Methylococcus capsulatus: one gene and its partner. The protein of the gene in region 2 interacts with the protein of the main gene of each other region in a pairwise test. Links are inferred from orthologs where the notes say so. Each region holds a gene or a part of one and is shown on either strand. Other genes may lie near its edges.

Evidence for each region. Proteins that work in one complex are often made in the same cells at the same time.
Region 1: the proteins of yhbY (region 2) and rho interact in binary tests that used the Escherichia coli proteins (3 or more experiments, as listed by UniProt). The link is inferred for Methylococcus capsulatus from one-to-one orthologs.

What each region holds. Positions count from the first base shown.
Region 1 is NZ_CP104311.1:1,183,614-1,188,970, reverse strand. What follows is about bases 1-2,913. They hold rho (transcription termination factor Rho), read left to right. Parts: upstream 1-785; coding sequence 786-2,042; downstream 2,043-2,913. Other genes in these bases: N4J17_RS05835 (VTT domain-containing protein), read right to left, coding at 2,054-2,913; trxA (thioredoxin TrxA), read left to right, coding at 270-599; N4J17_RS05850 (lysophospholipid acyltransferase family protein), read left to right, coding at 1-106. In the rest of the region: more of N4J17_RS05835, read right to left, coding at 2,914-3,964; hemL (glutamate-1-semialdehyde 2,1-aminomutase), read right to left, coding at 3,961-5,241; dcd (dCTP deaminase), read right to left, coding at 5,269-5,357. UniProt on the Escherichia coli protein: Facilitates transcription termination by a mechanism that involves Rho binding to the nascent RNA, activation of Rho's RNA-dependent ATPase activity, and release of the mRNA from the DNA template.
Region 2 is NZ_CP104311.1:3,120,228-3,126,551, forward strand. Bases 1-2,753 are described here. They hold yhbY (ribosome assembly RNA-binding protein YhbY), read left to right. Parts: upstream 1-1,112; coding sequence 1,113-1,394; downstream 1,395-2,753. Other genes in these bases: ftsH (ATP-dependent zinc metalloprotease FtsH), read right to left, coding at 1-223; rlmE (23S rRNA (uridine(2552)-2'-O)-methyltransferase RlmE), read right to left, coding at 423-1,055; greA (transcription elongation factor GreA), read right to left, coding at 1,391-1,867; carB (carbamoyl-phosphate synthase large subunit), read right to left, coding at 1,892-2,753. In the rest of the region: more of carB, read right to left, coding at 2,754-5,110; carA (glutamine-hydrolyzing carbamoyl-phosphate synthase small subunit), read right to left, coding at 5,126-6,262.

The sequences.
Region 1 (5,357 bases), 1.9 Mb from region 2 along the record:
CGCCATCGAGAGCGACCACCTCAACCGCGACGAACTGGCCCACGCGGCCCGTCAAACCGTCGTCGGGTGTCTGGGGAAAGGCGAAGCGCGGCGGCAGGTCGCCTGAATCCACGTCCTGGCCGATTCCCGGCCCCCCGGCGTCTCGAAGAGGGCTTGCATCCATGACGTTTTGGCCCGAAAATGCCAGCCATCTACGCAATCACAGCCCGCTGCAGGCACGCCTTTAGTCCAGGGAGCGGGCCGGTGATCACCTACGAGGAGCCGCCCAAGTGAGCAGTGACAAAATCCTTCACGTGACCGACGCTGAATTCGAAGACAAAGTCCTCAAGGCACCCGGACCGGTGCTGGTGGACTACTGGGCCGAATGGTGCGGCCCGTGCAAGATGATCGCGCCCATCCTTGACGAAATCGCCGGCGAATACGAAGGCCGCCTGACCGTGGCCAAGCTCAACATCGACGACAACCCGGCGACCCCTCAGCGCTACGGTGTACGGGGCATTCCCACCTTGATGGTATTCAAGGGCGGTGAAGTGGTCGCCACCAAGGTGGGCGCATTGACCAAATCCCAGCTCGCGGCCTTCCTCGAAGGTAATCTGTAATCTCCCGGGCATTCGCCGTCATTCCTCGGAAGCGAGTGCCCTATTCGTCCGAAGCATCGAGCGCCCCGTTTTTCCCCTGAGCCGGCAGCTTTCTGCCGGATTAACCCTGACCCCAAGTCCAACGGCCTTCCTGGCCAATTCTCCCGGACTTTTTCCATATCCCGATAAATTCCTTAATGGAAACGCATGAACCTCACTGACCTCAAGCGCAAGCCCGTATCCGAACTGATCGAAATCGCCGAATCCCTGGACATCGAAGGCGTCGCCCGAACCCGCAAACAGGACCTGATCTTTTCCATCCTGAAGAAACTGGCAAAAAGCGGCGAAGACATCTATGGCGACGGGGTGCTGGAAATTTTGCAGGATGGCTTCGGATTCCTGCGCTCGCCGGACAGCTCCTTCCTCGCCGGACCCGATGACATCTATGTCTCGCCGAGCCAGATCCGGCGCTTCAGCCTGCGCACCGGCGACACCATTTCCGGCAAGATACGGCCGCCCAAGGACAGCGAACGTTATTTCGCCATGCTCAAGGTCGAGCAGATCAATTACGAACCGCCGGAAAACGCCAAGCACAAAATCCTGTTCTCGAACCTGACACCGCTGTTCCCGGTCCAGCGTTTCGTGCTGGAACTGGGCAACGGCACCACGGAAGACCTGACCGCCCGGGTGATCGACCTGGTCGCCCCCATCGGCAAGGGCCAGCGCGGACTGATCGTATCGCCGCCAAAGGCGGGCAAGACGATGATACTGCAGAACGTCGCCCATTCCATCGCAGAGAAGAATCCCGAGTGCTATCTGATCGTGCTGCTCATCGACGAACGGCCGGAGGAAGTCACTGAGATGCAGCGCAGCGTCAAGGGCGAGGTCGTCTCCAGCACCTTCGACGAGCCGCCCGCGCGCCATGTGCAGGTCGCCGAAATGGTCATCGAAAAGGCCAAACGCCTGGTCGAACACAAGCGGGACGTGGTCATCCTGCTGGATTCCATCACCCGACTGGCGCGCGCCTACAACACCGTGGTGCCATCCTCGGGCAAAGTGCTGACCGGCGGCGTCGACGCCAATGCCCTGGAACGCCCCAAGCGCTTCTTCGGCGCGGCCCGCAACATCGAAGAAGGTGGCAGCCTGACCATCATTGCCACCGCCCTGATCGATACCGGATCGCGTATGGATGAAGTGATCTACGAAGAATTCAAGGGCACCGGCAACATGGAACTGCACCTCGAACGCAAGATCGCGGAGCGGCGCATCTACCCCGCCATCAACATCAACCGTTCGGGCACACGTCGCGAAGAATACCTCGTCGATCCGGACGAACTGCAAAAAAGTTGGATTCTGCGTAAGATACTGCAGCCCATGGACGAAATGGCGGCCAACGAGTTCCTGCTGGGCAAGCTCAAGGATTCGAAGACCAACCGCGAATTCTTCGACATGATGAAACGCTAAGGCATTGGCTTTCAGCGATCCCGGATCAGAACCGCAGGGTATCCGGGATCCCGCACCACCGGGGTGGCGATGAGATCCAGGACGCGCTCCGGCGTCAGGATCGCGGCGGCATCGATGCGGTCCGAGTCTCCCACCTCCCGGAAATAGCCCAGAAAACCGAAGCGGTTGACCGCTTCGAGCAGATCGATCCTGCCGACCCAAAGCGGGATGTCGTTTTCCGCCAGTACGAACCGGCTCGGCCACAGCCGCAGCACCATCCAGCGCCCGCCGTTTTCGGGTCGTAACATACGCAAAGTGTCTTCGCTTTCCTCGTTGAAACGCGCCAGTACCGGCCAGTCCTCCGGTCTCGCTCGGGGATTGAACCATTGCAGTCCCGACCGCCAGGACAACGGCGTCGCCATGCGCCAGCCCAGCTTTCCGAGGTTCTCCCGAATGGCTTCCAGAGTGCTCGCCCACTGAATCGGCAGAGGCTGATGCGGCCGCCCCAACGGCTGCAGCCGGCAGGCCGGCAGTCGTCTCCAACCGTCCGCGAGCCACTCGGCGGTCGTCATCCGCTGCACGAGCGGGGCGTGCACGAATTCCGCCGGCCCGTGCCGCATGGCTTCGACGGCCAGCACCAACGTCAGGCAGGCCGTCACCAGCGATGCAGCAGCCGGCGACGACGCTTTCGCTTCGCAATGCCTGCGGCAGGCGATTCCCAGCGGAATCAACCAGGCCAGACCGATCGTCAGAGCGAACAGCACCGCAGGTAATTCGCCGCGGTCCAGGTAAATGCGGGCAAACCCCAAGGCCGCAACCAGCGCCGCCGCCACGGCGTACACCACCCGCCCCCCGACCTTCCGGAATGCTGGCGCCAAAAGAACCGCGACAAAGCCAAATGCCACGCATCCGCGCAACACATGGGGGTCGAACGGCGGGGAGGCAAAGACGTGGTCTCCCATCCAGCCCAGCGAGAGCGCAAAGATCGCTGCAATCACCCCATGGGCAAGGGCGACGAACGAACGCTGGTAACCCAGCCAAAGCCCCAGGACACCGAGCTCGAGCAGCAGGGCGTCGCGGCTCCCCAGCGACTCCAGCACCGTGAAGCCATAATCCGCCGCCGGCGTGCGCCAAGCGGCGAACGAAACGGGTAGCGGCGGAACCGTGAGCAACCGTGCCCCGGCGAAAACCACCGCGAAGATGAGGCCGCCGACCAGCGCCAGACCTCCGTAGTCCCGCCGCTCGGAATCGAGCAACGGCAGCGTGATGCGACCGAGCAGACGATGGTCCCTGGCGATGCGGAACATCAGCAGGATCAGGTCGCGAGTTCTGGGTTGAAGGATCGCATAAACCCGTACCGTCACCCACACTGCGAACCAGAGCAGTGCGATGAGTGCGAGCCCGAGGCCGACCAGCCGGGCCGTCGTTCCCGAGGCCAGTTCCAGCGATGCGCCGAACAGGACACCAGGAGCCAGGAACAGTGGAACCCACAGGGCCGCCGCCACGGCGCTGTAGCCGACGAAGCGGCCCGGCGGCATGCCGGCCATGCCGGCCACCAGCGGTACGATGCCGCGCACGGCGCCGAAGAACCGGCCGAACAGGACGCTATGACCGCCGTAGCGGCGGAAGAAACCGACACCACGCTCCAGCACGGCCGGGAACCGGCTGAATGGCCAAGTGGTCCGGATCCGCTGGCGATGGCGCCAACCCAGCCAGAAACTGACGCCATCCCCCAGGAGAGCACCACTCAATGCCCAGGCATAAGTGGAAACGAAATCCATCGTACCGCCACCCACCAGCGTGCCGAAAGCAAAGATCAGGATTGTGCCCGGCAGCAGCAGGCCGACGACCGCAAGCGATTCGGCCAGAACGATGGCGAACACCGCCAGCCCGGCAAGATGCGGGTGCTGGTCAACCCACAGGTGGACGGCTTCCAGGCTCAAAGCCCGGCGAATACCCGCTCGGCCGCGGTGAGGGTACGGTCCAGGACCTCGTAGTCGTGGGCCGCAGACACGAAACCTGCCTCGAAAGCAGATGGCGCGAGGTAGACACCCTCTTCCAGCATGCCATGGAAAAACCGCCGGAAACGCTCCTGGTCACAGGCCATGACCTGGTCGAACCGCCTCACGCCCTCCTGTTCGGTGAAGAACAGGCCGAACATGCCGCCGACCCAGTTGACACTCAGGGGAATCCCCGCCTGCTCCGCCCGGACCCGCAAGCCTTCGGCTAAGTGGCGGGTCTTTTCCGCCAGCTCGTCGAAAAACTTCGGCTGCGAGATCAGCTCCAGGGTCTTCGATCCGGCCGCCATGGCCACGGGGTTACCCGACAGCGTGCCGGCCTGGTACACCGGCCCCGTCGGCGCGAGCTGCGCCATGATGTCGAGCCGCCCGCCGAAAGCCCCGACCGGCATGCCGCCCCCGATGACTTTGCCCAGTGTGGTCAGATCCGGACATACGCCGTAATGCGCCTGCGCACCCCCCAACGCCACCCGGAAGCCGGTCATTACCTCGTCGAAAATCAATACTGCGCCGCTTGCATCACAAACGTCGCGCAGGGTCTCCAGGAATCCCGGAACCGGCGGCACACAGTTCATGTTGCCCGCCACGGGTTCGACGATGATGCAGGCGATCTCGGCCCCGTGACGCGCGAAGACCTCCCGCACTGCGACGGCATCGTTGTAAGGCAGGGTCAGGGTGTGCTCCGCCAGGCTGGGTGGTACACCGGGCGAGCTGGGCACGCCGAGGGTGAGAGCGCCGGAACCGGCTTTGACCAGGAGCGAATCGGAATGGCCGTGGTAACAGCCCTCGAATTTCACGATCTTGTCGCGACCGGTGCAGCCGCGAGCCAGCCGGATGGCGCTCATGGTCGCCTCAGTACCGGAACTGACCATCCGCACCCGGTCCAGCGACGGCACCAGTGCGCAGACCGTCTTGGCCATGGCGGTTTCGGCCACGGTGGGCGCGCCGTAGCTCAAGCCCCGATCGACCGCGGCATGCACTGCCTTCAGCACCTCCGGGTGGGCATGGCCGAGCACCATAGCCCCCCAGGACCCGACGTAGTCGATATAGGCCTTGCCATCCACGCCATAAAGATAAGGGCCTTCGGCGCGTTCGACGAACACTGGCGTCCCCCCCACGCCGCGGAAGGCGCGAACCGGGGAGTTCACGCCGCCGGGGATGAAGCGGCAGGCATCGGCGAAAAGAGTGGTGGAATCGAGCATGAACTGGGTTCTCCGAAAAGGTCGAAATCAAGCCTTGGGCAGAGTGACACCGGTCTGGCCCTGGTATTTGCCGCTGCGGTCCCGGTAGGAGGTTTCGCAGACATCGTCGGCGCCTA
Region 2 (6,324 bases):
GCGGGTCTTCCGGGTTGTAGGTCGAGAATTTCTCACCCGTACCCAACATGCCGCGCACGTTCTGCCCGTCGATCGTCACCGACTTGACCTGTCCTTCATTCACGGCCGCAATGAACTGCGAATAAGACATGCTGGAATCGACCGATTTACGGGACCCGAAGTTATTGAAGACGGACATCAGCACGACGGCGATGACCACCCAAAGCAGGATATTCTTTAACATATCGTTCACGACTCGAATCTCCGTAGTCGGATTGGGATGGAGAACGGCTCTTGTTATTTATGTCAGACCGATGACGGCAATATTATCCACACCTGCACGCGATCGCCACGAAATTCCTCGCAGCGCGAAAAAACCGCTGACGCAACATGACACAAATATGACCCATGGACGGCCAAAATCGTTCCCGGACCTGTCCTGATCAGCGGTCTGCGCCGCGGTATCCCTTGCCGACGAGGTAAATTTCCGCGCTCCGCGGTCGTGAGGCCTTCGGCTTCCTCATCACGACGGACGCAAACACTTTCCTGGCCTGCGCCACGTATTCCTGGAATCCCTCACCCTGGAACAGTTTCACGACGAAGCTCCCCTTCGGGGCCAGAACCCTTTCCGCAAGATCGAAGGCCAATTCCGCCAGATACATGCTGCGCGGCTGGTCGACGTTGCGGTTCCCGCTCATATTGGGCGCGATATCCGACAATACCACATTCGCACAGCACCCGCCGCTGGCTTCCAGCACCGCCTGGAACACCGAATCGTCGAGAAAATCCCCTTGCACCACGGTGACGCCGGGCAAAGGCTCCATCGGCAGGATGTCCAGGGCGAGGACTTTGCCGGTGGTCCCCACCCGCTGGGCCGCATATTGGGACCAGCCGCCCGGAGCCGCACCGAGGTCGATCACCGTAGCACCGGGTTCGAATAAGCGGTCGCGCTCGTCCAGCTCCATCAGCTTGAAGACGGCTCTTGAGCGATAACCTTTCTCTTGCGCCAGACGCACGTACTCGTCGGAGAAATGCTCCGCCAGCCAGCGACCGCTGCTCCGGCTACGCTTTGCCATGAGAAATTTCTTCAGTCACGCTACAATATGCGGCTTTTTCTTTAACAGAGTGCCCCTATGACCCCTGAACTCAGACGCCAGCTACGCGCCAAGGCCCACAAACTGAAGCCAGTCGTGATCACCGGCCAGGCCGGCATCACCCCGGGTGTGCTCGGCGAAATCGACCTTGCACTGGAACATCACGAATTGATCAAGGTTCGGGTCAATGCCGGGGACCGGGACACCAGAGCGGAGATGACGGCCCTGATCTGCGGGGAGTCGGGCGCCGAGCTGATCCAGTCGCTCGGCCACGTGATCACGCTCTTCCGGAAATCGTCTGAGCGGGGCAAGAAAGCCTAGATGTATTTGACCGATACGATTTCGTATTCGCGGGTACCGCCCGGCGCCTGCACCGTCGCCACGTCGCCTTCCTGTTTGCCGATGAGGGCACGAGCGATCGGCGAAGTCACCGAGATCCTGCCTTCTTTGATCTCGGCTTCGTCCTCACCGACGATCTGATACGTCACCACTTCGCCGGAAGCCAGATCTTCGATCTCAGCGGTCGCCCCGAAGACGATCTTGCCACCGGGATTCAGCCGCGTGACGTCAATGATCTGGGCATTGGCGAGTTTACTCTCGATCTCCTTGATCCGTCCTTCGATGAATCCCTGCTGTTCGCGCGCCGCCTGATACTCGGCGTTTTCCTTCAGGTCACCATGGGCGCGTGCTTCGGCGATCGCCTCGATCACTCGAGGCCGCGCCACCGTCTTCAGATGATTGAGTTCTTCACGCAGCTTTTCGGCACCGCGCGTGGTCATGGGAGTCTTGTTCATCACTGTTGCTTCCGATTATCCGATTCACGATAGGGCGCCGTGCAAGTCCTGCAGCCGATTGACGTCCACTGAGCCGAGCTCGTCGAGCGCGCAGCAGATCGCATGGGCACCGGAAATCGTCGTGGTGTAGGTCACCTGATGCTGCAAAGCCTGCCGCCGAATGGTGAACGAATCGGCGATGGCTTTCTTGCCCTCGGTCGTGTTGATGATAAGCTGAATCTGGCCGTTCTTGATCATGTCGACGATATGCGGCCGCCCCTCATACACCTTGTTCACCTTTTCGCAGGGCACGCCCGCATCCTGCAGCACCTTCGCGGTGCCCCGCGTGGCCACCAGGCGGAATCCCCTGGCAACCAGCGCCCGCGCGATCGGAACGATCTTGGGCTTGTCCGCATCGCGGATGCTGATGAGGGTCGTCCCCTCGTAGGCCAGACGCACGCTGGCGGCCCGCTGCGCCTTGGCGTAGGCTTCGCCGAAGCTGGCGCCGACGCCCATCACCTCGCCGGTCGATTTCATCTCCGGACCGAGCAACGGATCGACGCCGGGGAACTTGATGAAGGGGAACACCGCCTCCTTGACCGAGAAATACGGCGGGATGCGCTCTTCGCGTAGGCCCTGCTGATCCAGGCTGCGGCCGACCATGCAACGCGCCGCAACCTTGGCCAACGGATAGCCGGTCGCCTTGGAGACGAAGGGAACGGTGCGGGAGGCGCGCGGATTCACTTCCAGCACGAATATCTCATCATCCTGGATGGCGAACTGGGTGTTCATCAAGCCGACCACGCCCAACGCCTCCGCCAGCAGACGGACCTGCTCCCTGACCCGGTCCTGGATATCTGCCCGCAGGTCATACGGCGGAATCGAACAGGCGGAATCGCCCGAATGCACCCCGGCCTGCTCGATGTGCTGCATCAAGCCGCCGATCATCACGCGCTGGCCGTCGGCGACGGCATCCACGTCCATCTCGATGGCGTCGGACAGAAAGCGGTCGAGCAGCACCGGGGATTCGTTGGAAACGCTGACGGCTTCCAGCATGTAGCGCTTGAGGTCATCATCGTTGAACACGATTTCCATCGCTCGGCCGCCCAGTACGTAGGAAGGACGCACGACCAACGGATAGCCAATTTCCTGGGCGCCGCGCAGGGCCTCTTCCAGCGAGCGCGCGGTGCGGTTGGGCGGCTGTTTCAGGTTGAGCCGGTCGATTAGTTTCTGGAAGCGCTCACGATCCTCGGCCAGGTCGATGGAATCGGGCGAAGTACCGATGATCGGCACCCCGGCCGCTTCCAACGCCCGAGCGAGTTTCAGCGGTGTCTGCCCGCCGTATTGCACGATCACACCCTTCGGCTTCTCCAGATGAACCACCTCGAGCACATCCTCCAGTGTCAGCGGCTCGAAATACAGGCGGTCGGACGTGTCGAAATCGGTCGACACCGTCTCCGGATTGCAGTTGATCATGATGGTTTCGAAACCATCCTCGCGCAGCGCCATCGCCGCGTGCACGCAGCAATAGTCGAACTCGATGCCCTGGCCGATGCGGTTGGGACCGCCGCCGAGCACGACGATCTTCTCACGTTCCGTCGGCGCGGCTTCACACTCTTCCTCGTAGGTCGAATAAAGATACGCGGTGACGGTGGCGAACTCGGCCGCGCAGGAATCGATCCGCTTGTACACCGGACGGATGCCGAAACGGTGCCGTACCGCCCGCACCTCGGCTTCACTGCGGTCCAGTAGGCGGGCCAGCCGCGAATCGGAGAATCCCTTGCGTTTCAGGGCCAACAGTTCGTCGGCGGTCAGCGAAGCGAGGGTCCGCTTGGCCAAGGCGGCTTCCTCAAGGATCAAATCCTCGATCTGGGCGAGGAACCAGGGATCGATGGCACTCAGCTCGTGGACTTCGCCGAGGCTCCACCCTAGCCGAAAGGCGTCGGCGACGTAGAAGATGCGGTCGCAGCCCGGATGACCCAGCTCGCGCTGCAGGCGCTCCACCCGGTCGTCGCTGTCCACGGACAGTTTACCGACCAACCCATCCACCCCGATCTCCAGGCTGCGTAGGGCCTTCTGCAGCGATTCCTGGAAAGTCCGGCCGATCGCCATGGCTTCGCCCACCGATTTCATCTGGGTGGTGAGACGATCGTCCGCCTGCGGGAATTTCTCGAAGGTGAAGCGCGGAACCTTGGTCACCACATAATCGATGGTCGGTTCGAACGATGCCGGCATGGCACCACCAGTAATCTCGTTGCGCAACTCGTCCAGGGTGTATCCGACCGCCAGCTTGGCAGCGACCTTGGCGATGGGAAAACCGGTGGCCTTGGAGGCCAGCGCCGAAGAACGTGACACCCTGGGATTCATCTCGATCACGATCAACCGGCCGTCCCTCGGATTGACTGCGAACTGCACGTTGGAACCGCCGGTATCCACCCCGATCTCGCGCAGGACGGCGATAGAGGCATCGCGCATGATCTGGTATTCCTTGTCGGTCAGCGTCTGCGCCGGCGCGACGGTGATCGAATCCCCGGTGTGGACACCCATGGGATCGAGATTCTCGATCGAGCAGACGATGATGCAGTTGTCGGCGCGGTCGCGTACCACTTCCATCTCGTACTCTTTCCAGCCGAGCACCGACTCCTCGATCAGCAGTTCATGAGTGGGCGAAAGCTCCAGCCCACGCTCGCAGATTTCCACGAATTCCTCGCGATTGTAGGCGATACCGCCGCCGGACCCGCCCAGGGTAAAGGAGGGCCGGATGATGGCGGGATAACCCACTGTATCCAGTACCGCCAGCGCCTCCTCGAGACTGTGGGCAACGTCGGACTTCGGCACCGACAGGCCGATCTTGACCATGGCCTTGCGGAACTGGTCACGGTCCTCGGCTTTGGCGATGGCTTCGCGCTTGGCGCCGATCATCTCTACACCAAACCGCTCCAGCACACCTTCGCGATCCAGGTCCAGCGCACAGTTGAGCGCCGTCTGTCCCCCCATGGTCGGCAGCAGCGCATCAGGACGCTCTTTCTCGATGATGCGAGCGACGGTCTGCCAGTCGATCGGTTCGATATAAGTCGCATCGGCCATCTCCGGATCCGTCATGATCGTGGCCGGATTCGAATTGACCAGGATGACCCGATAGCCCTCTTCCCTCAGCGCCTTGCAGGCCTGGGCGCCGGAGTAGTCGAACTCGCAGGCTTGGCCGATGACGATAGGGCCGGCGCCCAGGAGCAGAATCGATTCGATATCGGTACGTTTTGGCATGAACGAAGGACGCGATTAATGGCGATTGCGGACGGCTTTCATGGCGCCGACGAAGCGGTCGAACAGATCGCACAGATCGTGCGGACCGGGACTGGCTTCCGGATGCCCCTGGAAACCGAAGGCAGGACGATCCGTGAATTCGATGCCCTGCAGACTGCCGTCGAACAGAGAACGGTGGGTCGGCCTCACGTTCACCGGCAGGCTGGCTTCCTCCACGGCGAAACCGTGATTCTGGCTGGTGATGATCACACGCCCGCTGGACAGATCCTGCACCGGATGGTTGGCGCCGTGATGACCGAATTTCATCTTCGAGGTACGCGCGCCTGCCGCGAGGGCCAGCAACTGGTGCCCCAGGCAGATGCCGAACATGGGGATGCCCATGGTCAAAAACTCCCGGATCGCCGCGATGGCGTAGTCGCAGGGTTCTGGATCGCCGGGACCGTTGGACAGAAACAATCCGTCTGGTTCCAGTGCCAGCGCTTGCAAAGCGGGTGTCCGGGCGGGCACCACGGTGACCCGGCAGCCTCGATCCGCGAGCAGTCGCAGGATGTTTTGCTTGATGCCGAAATCGTATGCGATGACATGGAAACCGCCTTGGCCTGCCCGCACCGGTTCGGCGCCGAAACGCCAGCTGCCTTCGGTCCAATCGTAGGACTGTTGCGTCGTCACGACCTGGGCCAGGTCCATGCCTTGCAGCCCGGGAAAGCGACGGGCCATGGCCACCGCGGCGTCGGCGTCCAAAGCGTCGCCGGCCGCGATGCAGCCGCGCTGGGCCCCCTTGTCGCGCAGGATGCGGGTCAGCCTGCGGGTATCCAAACCGGCGATAGCGACCACGCCGCGCTGGCGCAAGTAATCGTCGAGCCGGAGCTGGCACCGCCAGTTACTGGCCCGCAGCGGCAGATCGCGGATCACCAAGCCGCTGGCGAAGATGCCGCCGGACTCGGCATCTTCTCCGTTGATGCCGGTGTTGCCGATGTGGGGATAGGTCAGCGTGACGATCTGCCGCGCGTAAGACGGATCGGTAAGGATCTCCTGATAGCCGGTGATCGAGGTATTGAACACCACCTCACCCACCGATGACCCCTCGGCCCCGATCGCGTAGCCGCGAAACACGGTACCGTCTTCAAGAGCGAGCAGCGCGGGAGTTTTCAATAAGGCCACCTTAAGATGTGCAAAACGGGGCAGACCCGAAGATATGCCCCGCTCGTTTGGAT